2 regions of the Paenibacillus sp. 2TAB23 genome follow, and region 1 is predicted to be linked to the other one. Evidence: riboswitches for the same ligand, from Rfam matches in the RefSeq annotation. Region 1 holds a riboswitch; the other holds the start of a gene.

Region 1 (3,258 bases):
TAAAATACCTGAAGGTTCGAAATGACCTCTCCTTTATGGAAGATTTCAAACCCCCAGCCATGATCCTCCAAGTTGGTAAAGTATAAGATCGGACAATGTGCTGATAATGTCTTAAGTTGCTGCGATGCCACAAATTCCCCGTCTTCTGATGTAAAGAACGCAATCCATTCCTCGCTCAACTTAAGCGTTGGCGTACCTGTAGACAGGTTCTCGACAAGCTTTGGTTTATCAACTGTTCGAATAATATTGCCGTATGTAAATTCACTCATTGCTTGCACCTCTCTCTAAATAATTCAATAACAACATGTTTCCTAAAGGAATACTTCATTAATTCGGGAGGCTCTTGTAAGATTCCTTTAATAACGTAATCTGTCCGTTAGCGTAATGCAAGAATGGAGCAGTTGCCAATGCAACTGCTCCACGGTGCTTTGAGCTAACGTTTTCCGTTAGTTGAACGATATGTTGCTAATTTAATGTTAATTTTTCAGAGGCTTCGACTGTGTGTTTGAGCAATGTTGCTATTGTTACTGGACCGACCCCTGCTGGCACAGGAGTAATCGCCGATGCATTTGTTATACAAGATTCATAGTCAACATCCCCGATGTTACCTACGTTGTAACCAGCATCTAATACAATTGCACCTGGCTTAATCCAGTCACCATGAACAAATTTCGGCTTACCAACCGCCGCTACTACAATATCGCCTAAACGAACCATTTCTTCTAAATTAGTTGTTTTGGAATGACACATCGTTACAGTTGCATTTCTATTTAAAAGCATTAAGGATACAGGTTTTCCAAGGATTGGGCTTCTCCCAATGACAACAGCGTGCTTGCCTTCAATAGAAATTTTGTAATAGTCTAAAATAGCAACAATTGCTGCTGGCGTACAGGAAGGAAAGTCGGCTAAGCCAAAGGCGTTTTGAGCAAATCCAAGTGTTGTTACTCCATCTACATCCTTTTCAATTCTTATTGCTTCAAATGCTGCTCTTTCGTCAATATGTTCTGGTACAGGGTGTTGCAACAATATTCCATGAACATTTGGATCAGCATTAAGTTTGTTTATAGCTTCAATTAATTCATCCGTCGAAGTATTCTTTGGAAGAACAACACGAATAGATTCAATACCGAGTCGCTTGCATGCATTTCCTTTCATACGTACATAGGTAGCTGATGACGGGTCGTCACCGACTAAAATGGTCGCTAAACAGGGTACAATACCTTTTTCAGATAAACGATTGATTCTGCCCAACAATGATTCCTTAATGCTAGCCGCAACAAGATTACCATCCAATATTATTTTTGCTGTTGTCATCTTATCAACCCTTTCTAGTTGGATTAAAGCATAAAGAGGTAAGGGGATTTCCCCTTACCTCTGCCCAGGCGTACGGCTATTTATCCATGTGCTCCCTCATGGTTACCCATGCTCCGCCAGTCACACATAGTCAAGTTATGACTCAATTATATCAACTATATACAAATATTTCATTAATTAATTAGTTATTGAGCACATCTGCCCGTTAGCGTAATGAAGCAGCCGATCATTGTGGTCGGCTGCTTCCGTGTTTTTATTGAACTATCGTTCTCCATTAATTAAATCGTATGTATGGGCTCAATTCCAAAAAAATATCATCTTCCTATACCCGACATCCCATATTTTTTCGTTCCCCTCAATGGTTATCGTGAACTCACTCTCCGCCTCGATAGGAATCTCAAACATCGCCGGAAACAGTTCCGGATAAAGGCGTTGATCCTCTCCAGAGCTGGTCAATACCTCGCGTCCATTGACGGAAACACGGATTCTGCCATCATAATTCATTTGTTCAGGTATCCCATAATTTAAGGAGAAAATAATCTCCTCTTTATTCGTATAAGTGAACGTTTTTAAATTTCCACTTTCGACCTCATACATATTATAGCGGGGGTTTACGTCTTGATCGCTTAATTTAAAGCTATTCGGTTTTATTCCGGTTGATAAGTTTCCAGAGTTGTCCATCAATTCGTTTATCGCTAAAAATGGTCCTTCTTCTTTAGTTAACGCTTTATCCACAATCCCACACAATCCCCATACCCCTACGAAAAGAAGCACAGAGGAAATGGCTGCTATTATAATATTGCTCCAACCATGTTTTGAACGAAAACCCAAATTATACGCTCCAAAACCGACTGCTGCACCTAATGAGTTTAGAATGGCGTCGTTAACATCGAAGCTGCCGAGAAACGTAAGTGCCTGTACGGTTTCCAGTACAATAATTGACAAAAAGAACAATCTAATGAATCGAACAAAAGTGATCCGATATAATAATGGAATCAATATTCCAAAAGGGATAAAGGCTATGATGTTCCCAATCCCTACAAAATCCATGAGGATAGGATGTAGAAGATCAGATATAGTTGGCAACCTAAAGAAACTGTCAGGTAAAAAGATAAAGGTGTAGCCAGCGGTTTGCCCTGCGGCACCTGTTCTATCGAAAGCGAGAAACATAAAATAAAGAATTAAAGCGGTGTATAGTATGGTTATGGTAAAAAAAATCTTACGTTGCTTTGTCATGGTTAACTCCTTTGTCGGGGGGTGCTTCCTGAAAAACTGAACTTGCTGCCTCAACCTATTTTACTATAATCACTAGTAACCTGCCCGTTCGTATTTTTAGGTCACCGACCTTATTCGATTCTAGATAACTAAACAAAAGCTCTATAAAAATGGCAGCGGATTTTCTATTCCACTGCCATTTTTTATTGCGATGAGTCGTTGGGATACAGCTTAAGACCGTTCATAACATAGGGACGAACAATGTTTAAAAGCAAATCGGTCCGATCAATTTTCCCAACTGTTAACCAATGAAGTGTTGCACCATAAATTGCTGAGCCTGTCATGGCTGCAATGATCTCTGTATGGTAACGGTCTGCTCTATAGAAGTTACCCCCTTTCAATAAAATACTTAGGATCGTCTGCTGCAGCATTTTCTTTATTTTTTCATCTACAATCGTAGCCATCGATTTGGAATCCATTCTGCATATCTGATAAAAATCTATGATGTAGAGGTGTGTGAGCAAGATCAGTTGATCACATATTTCATCTGTAAGTTCAAGTGCATCCATCACTTCGTTTGGAATCATCTCGCGAAAAGCCTGTTCTGTGATCTCTTCCAGCAAAGCATACTTATCTTCGTAATGGGCATAGAAGGTAGCTCGGTTAATGGTAGCCCTCTGTGCGATATCGTTTATGGTTATTGAATCAAATCCTTTACTCCGTAGCAAT
Region 2 (3,258 bases), on a different contig from region 1:
TCAAGCGAGGACGGTGTTTGAAAGCAAGCTTGCGCACTTCTTCATAATCGATCGTGAAGGAATCTTCTTGCACGCCGTATGCCACGAAGTTGTAAAGCAAGCCGGATGCGTTAACCGGGCTGCCATGCGTCAAATGTCCGCCGTGAGCCAGGTTCATCCCGAGAACCGTATCGCCAGGCTGCAAGGCTGCAAGGTAAACTGCCATGTTTGCTTGGGCGCCGGAGTGAGGCTGAACGTTCGCATGCTCAGCACCGAACAATTCTTTGGCACGGTTGCGCGCAATATCTTCTACGATATCAACATGCTCGCAGCCGCCGTAGAAACGCTTGTTTGGGTAGCCTTCTGCATATTTATTCGTTAGCACGCTTCCCATCGCTTCCAAAACCGCTTCACTGACAATGTTCTCAGAAGCGATAAGCTCGATGTTGTCACGTTGACGAGTAAGCTCAAGGCCTAATGCTTTCAATACTTCCGGATCTTGTTTGCGCAAATTTTCCATTTCGATATTCCTCCTCAAATTAGACAGCTCTATTTAAAATGGTTTATTCAATAAGTTCACGCTCGGCACATGCTCGTTAATCACATGTGCCGGCAGATTGCTCAGCCGTTATGGCATCAGCAGGCTGCTCATACACAGCTCGCGAGCCCCCGATCAGCTTGGGCCGCGTAACCGCCATCGTCACATGGGCTTCCCCGATGCTTCGAATGGACGGACGGACCGGAACGGCTACCCGCTTCAAATGCATCCCGATGAATGTATCTCCAATATCGATGCCCGCATGTGCTTGTACAGTTTCGACAAGGCACGGCTCCTGTAAGCTGCGGTAGGCGTATGCCGCCATAGATCCGCCAGCTTTGGGCACCGGTACCGCCCCGACAATCTCCAAGCCATAACGGTCAGCAGCAGCACGGTCTATCACAAGCGCACGGTTCAAATGTTCGCAGCACTGGTACACCGGAATGAAACCAAGCTCGGCTCTTGCAGCTTCCACGCCGGCAAATATTTGCGCAGCTGTCTCGACTGTGCCTGCCGTGCCAATCCGCTCGCCGAGCACTTCACTAGTACTTACACCGATAACCAGCAGCTGACTCATTCCTAAATTCCCTGCAGCCGCCAGCTCGCGCACAATCGTTTCTACCTGCTGGGCAATGACTTCAAGCTGTGCATGTTCTTGTATGCTCATCGCGATGGCCCCCAATTAGGACTGGCTGATAGTCTGTTTTTCGATTTCCATCACTTTGTTTACTCTTCCAACATGGCGCTCACCATTCGAGAACGGTGTATCCAGCCATATTCGAATAATCTCAAGCGCAATGCCAGGGCCAATAACGCGTTCGCCAAGCGCCAATACGTTCGTATCGTTATGCTCCCGTGTTGCTTTGGCTGAGAACATGTCATTGACAAGCGCGCAGCGGATGCCGCGTACTTTGTTGGCCGCAATGGACATGCCAATTCCCGTTCCGCAAATCAGTATACCGCGCTCCGCTTTGCCGCTCGTAACTAGGTCACATACGGGTAATGCATAGTCCGGGTAATCAACCGATTGGTCGCAGCTGCAACCGACATCTTCAATTTCATGGCCAAGCGACTGAAGAAAAGGGACAACCTCATCCTTCAAGCGATAGCCCGCATGATCGGCACCAATAGCAATTTTCAACGTAAAAGACCTCCTTCGGAATGAAACATTACAGTGCTAGTATACCTATTTTTGCAGAAAAAGACGAAAAAAGAGCAAGACATGCTAATTAGCATGCTGCTCTTTGCCCAGGCGACCGGCCGTATATTCCGATGCTCCACCGTGGTTAGCCCACTTCCGTCGCCAGTTACATCGGAAACCGTATATTGTCTTTTCATAATAGCTGATACGGCTGCAAAAATCAATCTATAATACGGGTTGCATCCGCGGAATTATCTTTTGGAAAGCTTGTCCAGAAGCTTCACGAGCGCATCTTCGATTTCGTTTGCACTGCTGTTATAAATAGATAATGAGCCGCCAAATGGATCCACGATGTCGAAGCTTGGAATTTTGCGTTCAAGCTCTAGCAGCCGGCTTCTCTCCTGCGATGTAAGCTGCTGGCCTAACGCCTGCTTCATATGCATCTCCGAATACAGCCGCTCCAGCTCTTCGATATCAGCAAGCACCTGCGCATCGCGATTCGCATACTCCTTCAGCGTATAAGTCTTATCAACCGCTTCGGGATACCATTGCAGCAAGCCCCGTTTGTGGTTGGACGTCATGGTCAAAATAATGTCGGCCCAGCCGACAGCCTCGCCTGTCAGTGCCAGTGAGGTACTCTTATGGTCGATATCACGCTGTCTTAGCGTTTCTACCGCATTCGCCGACACAGGCAAGCCGTCAATCGTCGATATGCCCGCTGAGCGAACAGCTACTGTAATGCCTCTCAGAGCAGCCATACGGCGCAGCATAGCCTCCGCCATCGGAGAGCGGCACGTATTGCCGGTACAAACAAACAATATACGTTTCACACTGCCAACTCCTTTTCACCCTCAATTCAAGCTGCCTAGCCATTAGAAAATAAATAAAATGCCGAAAACAAACAAAATGCCGCCGCCGATTGCCTCGCCATATTCCCCAAGGTTCCCGCTGACCTTACGGCCAAGCAATAGACCGCACACGGACATAAGACCGCCCAGTACGCCGATCATCAGTACGGTCGTCCACATGTTGGCCGCGAACATGCCTAGCGTAATACCAACAGAGAACGAATCGATGCTGACGCTTAGCGAGAGCACCAGCAATCCCCACAACGATTTGTGATCGAAGGATTGCACCGCATCTCCCCGCAGTGAGCTGTATATCATATGCCCGCCGAGCAGCACCAGCAATACGCCAGCCGCGGTAGTGGCTACAGATCCAAGCAGAACACCTACATATTGTCCCGTATATATGCCGGCAAGCGGCATTATAACATGGAACAGCGCAATAACGACGCCCAGCTTTAAAATATCACGCAGCCGAATTCCCTTCAGACCGATTCCCAGTCCGAGCGAAAAAGCGTCCAGCCCAAGCGCTAATGCAATAATGAGCAGTGTCAGCAGCTGACCAGCTTGCAATTGTGCCTCAACCAAAGTCTATCTCCCCCATGTCCGCCTGTTTTCTATACCAAACATATGCGGACATAAGGACAAACATACTACTTTGAGCATTACCTATTCCAAATCCAGGCTATACGCGAACGACTCGATTACCTGCAGCCTTTGCCAGACGGTTCATCAGGGCAGCCCCAATCCCTTGT

The links. A riboswitch is a leader RNA that binds a small molecule or an ion and turns the genes downstream of it on or off. The one in region 1 is predicted to bind ZMP and ZTP.
Region 2: another riboswitch for ZMP and ZTP. It lies ahead of rpiB (ribose 5-phosphate isomerase B); the one in region 1 lies ahead of AB4Z29_RS10995 (bifunctional 5,10-methylenetetrahydrofolate dehydrogenase/5,10-methenyltetrahydrofolate cyclohydrolase).

Annotation. Positions count from the first base shown of each region.
Region 1 covers NZ_JBFRGD010000006.1:7,551-10,808, forward strand. Annotated here, with positions in the region: gene AB4Z29_RS10990 (hypothetical protein) at 1-269, opposite strand, end outside; gene AB4Z29_RS10995 (bifunctional 5,10-methylenetetrahydrofolate dehydrogenase/5,10-methenyltetrahydrofolate cyclohydrolase) at 466-1,314, opposite strand; ZMP/ZTP riboswitch at 1,370-1,448, opposite strand; gene AB4Z29_RS11000 (VanZ family protein) at 1,612-2,550, opposite strand; gene AB4Z29_RS11005 (TetR/AcrR family transcriptional regulator) at 2,733-3,258, opposite strand, start outside.
Region 2 covers NZ_JBFRGD010000017.1:162,313-165,570, forward strand. Annotated here, with positions in the region: gene glyA (serine hydroxymethyltransferase) at 1-499, opposite strand, end outside; gene AB4Z29_RS22475 (TIGR01440 family protein) at 576-1,184, opposite strand; gene rpiB (ribose 5-phosphate isomerase B) at 1,200-1,658, opposite strand; ZMP/ZTP riboswitch at 1,757-1,838, opposite strand; gene AB4Z29_RS22485 (low molecular weight protein arginine phosphatase) at 1,910-2,488, opposite strand; gene AB4Z29_RS22490 (manganese efflux pump MntP) at 2,531-3,091, opposite strand; gene AB4Z29_RS22495 (L-threonylcarbamoyladenylate synthase) at 3,189-3,258, opposite strand, start outside.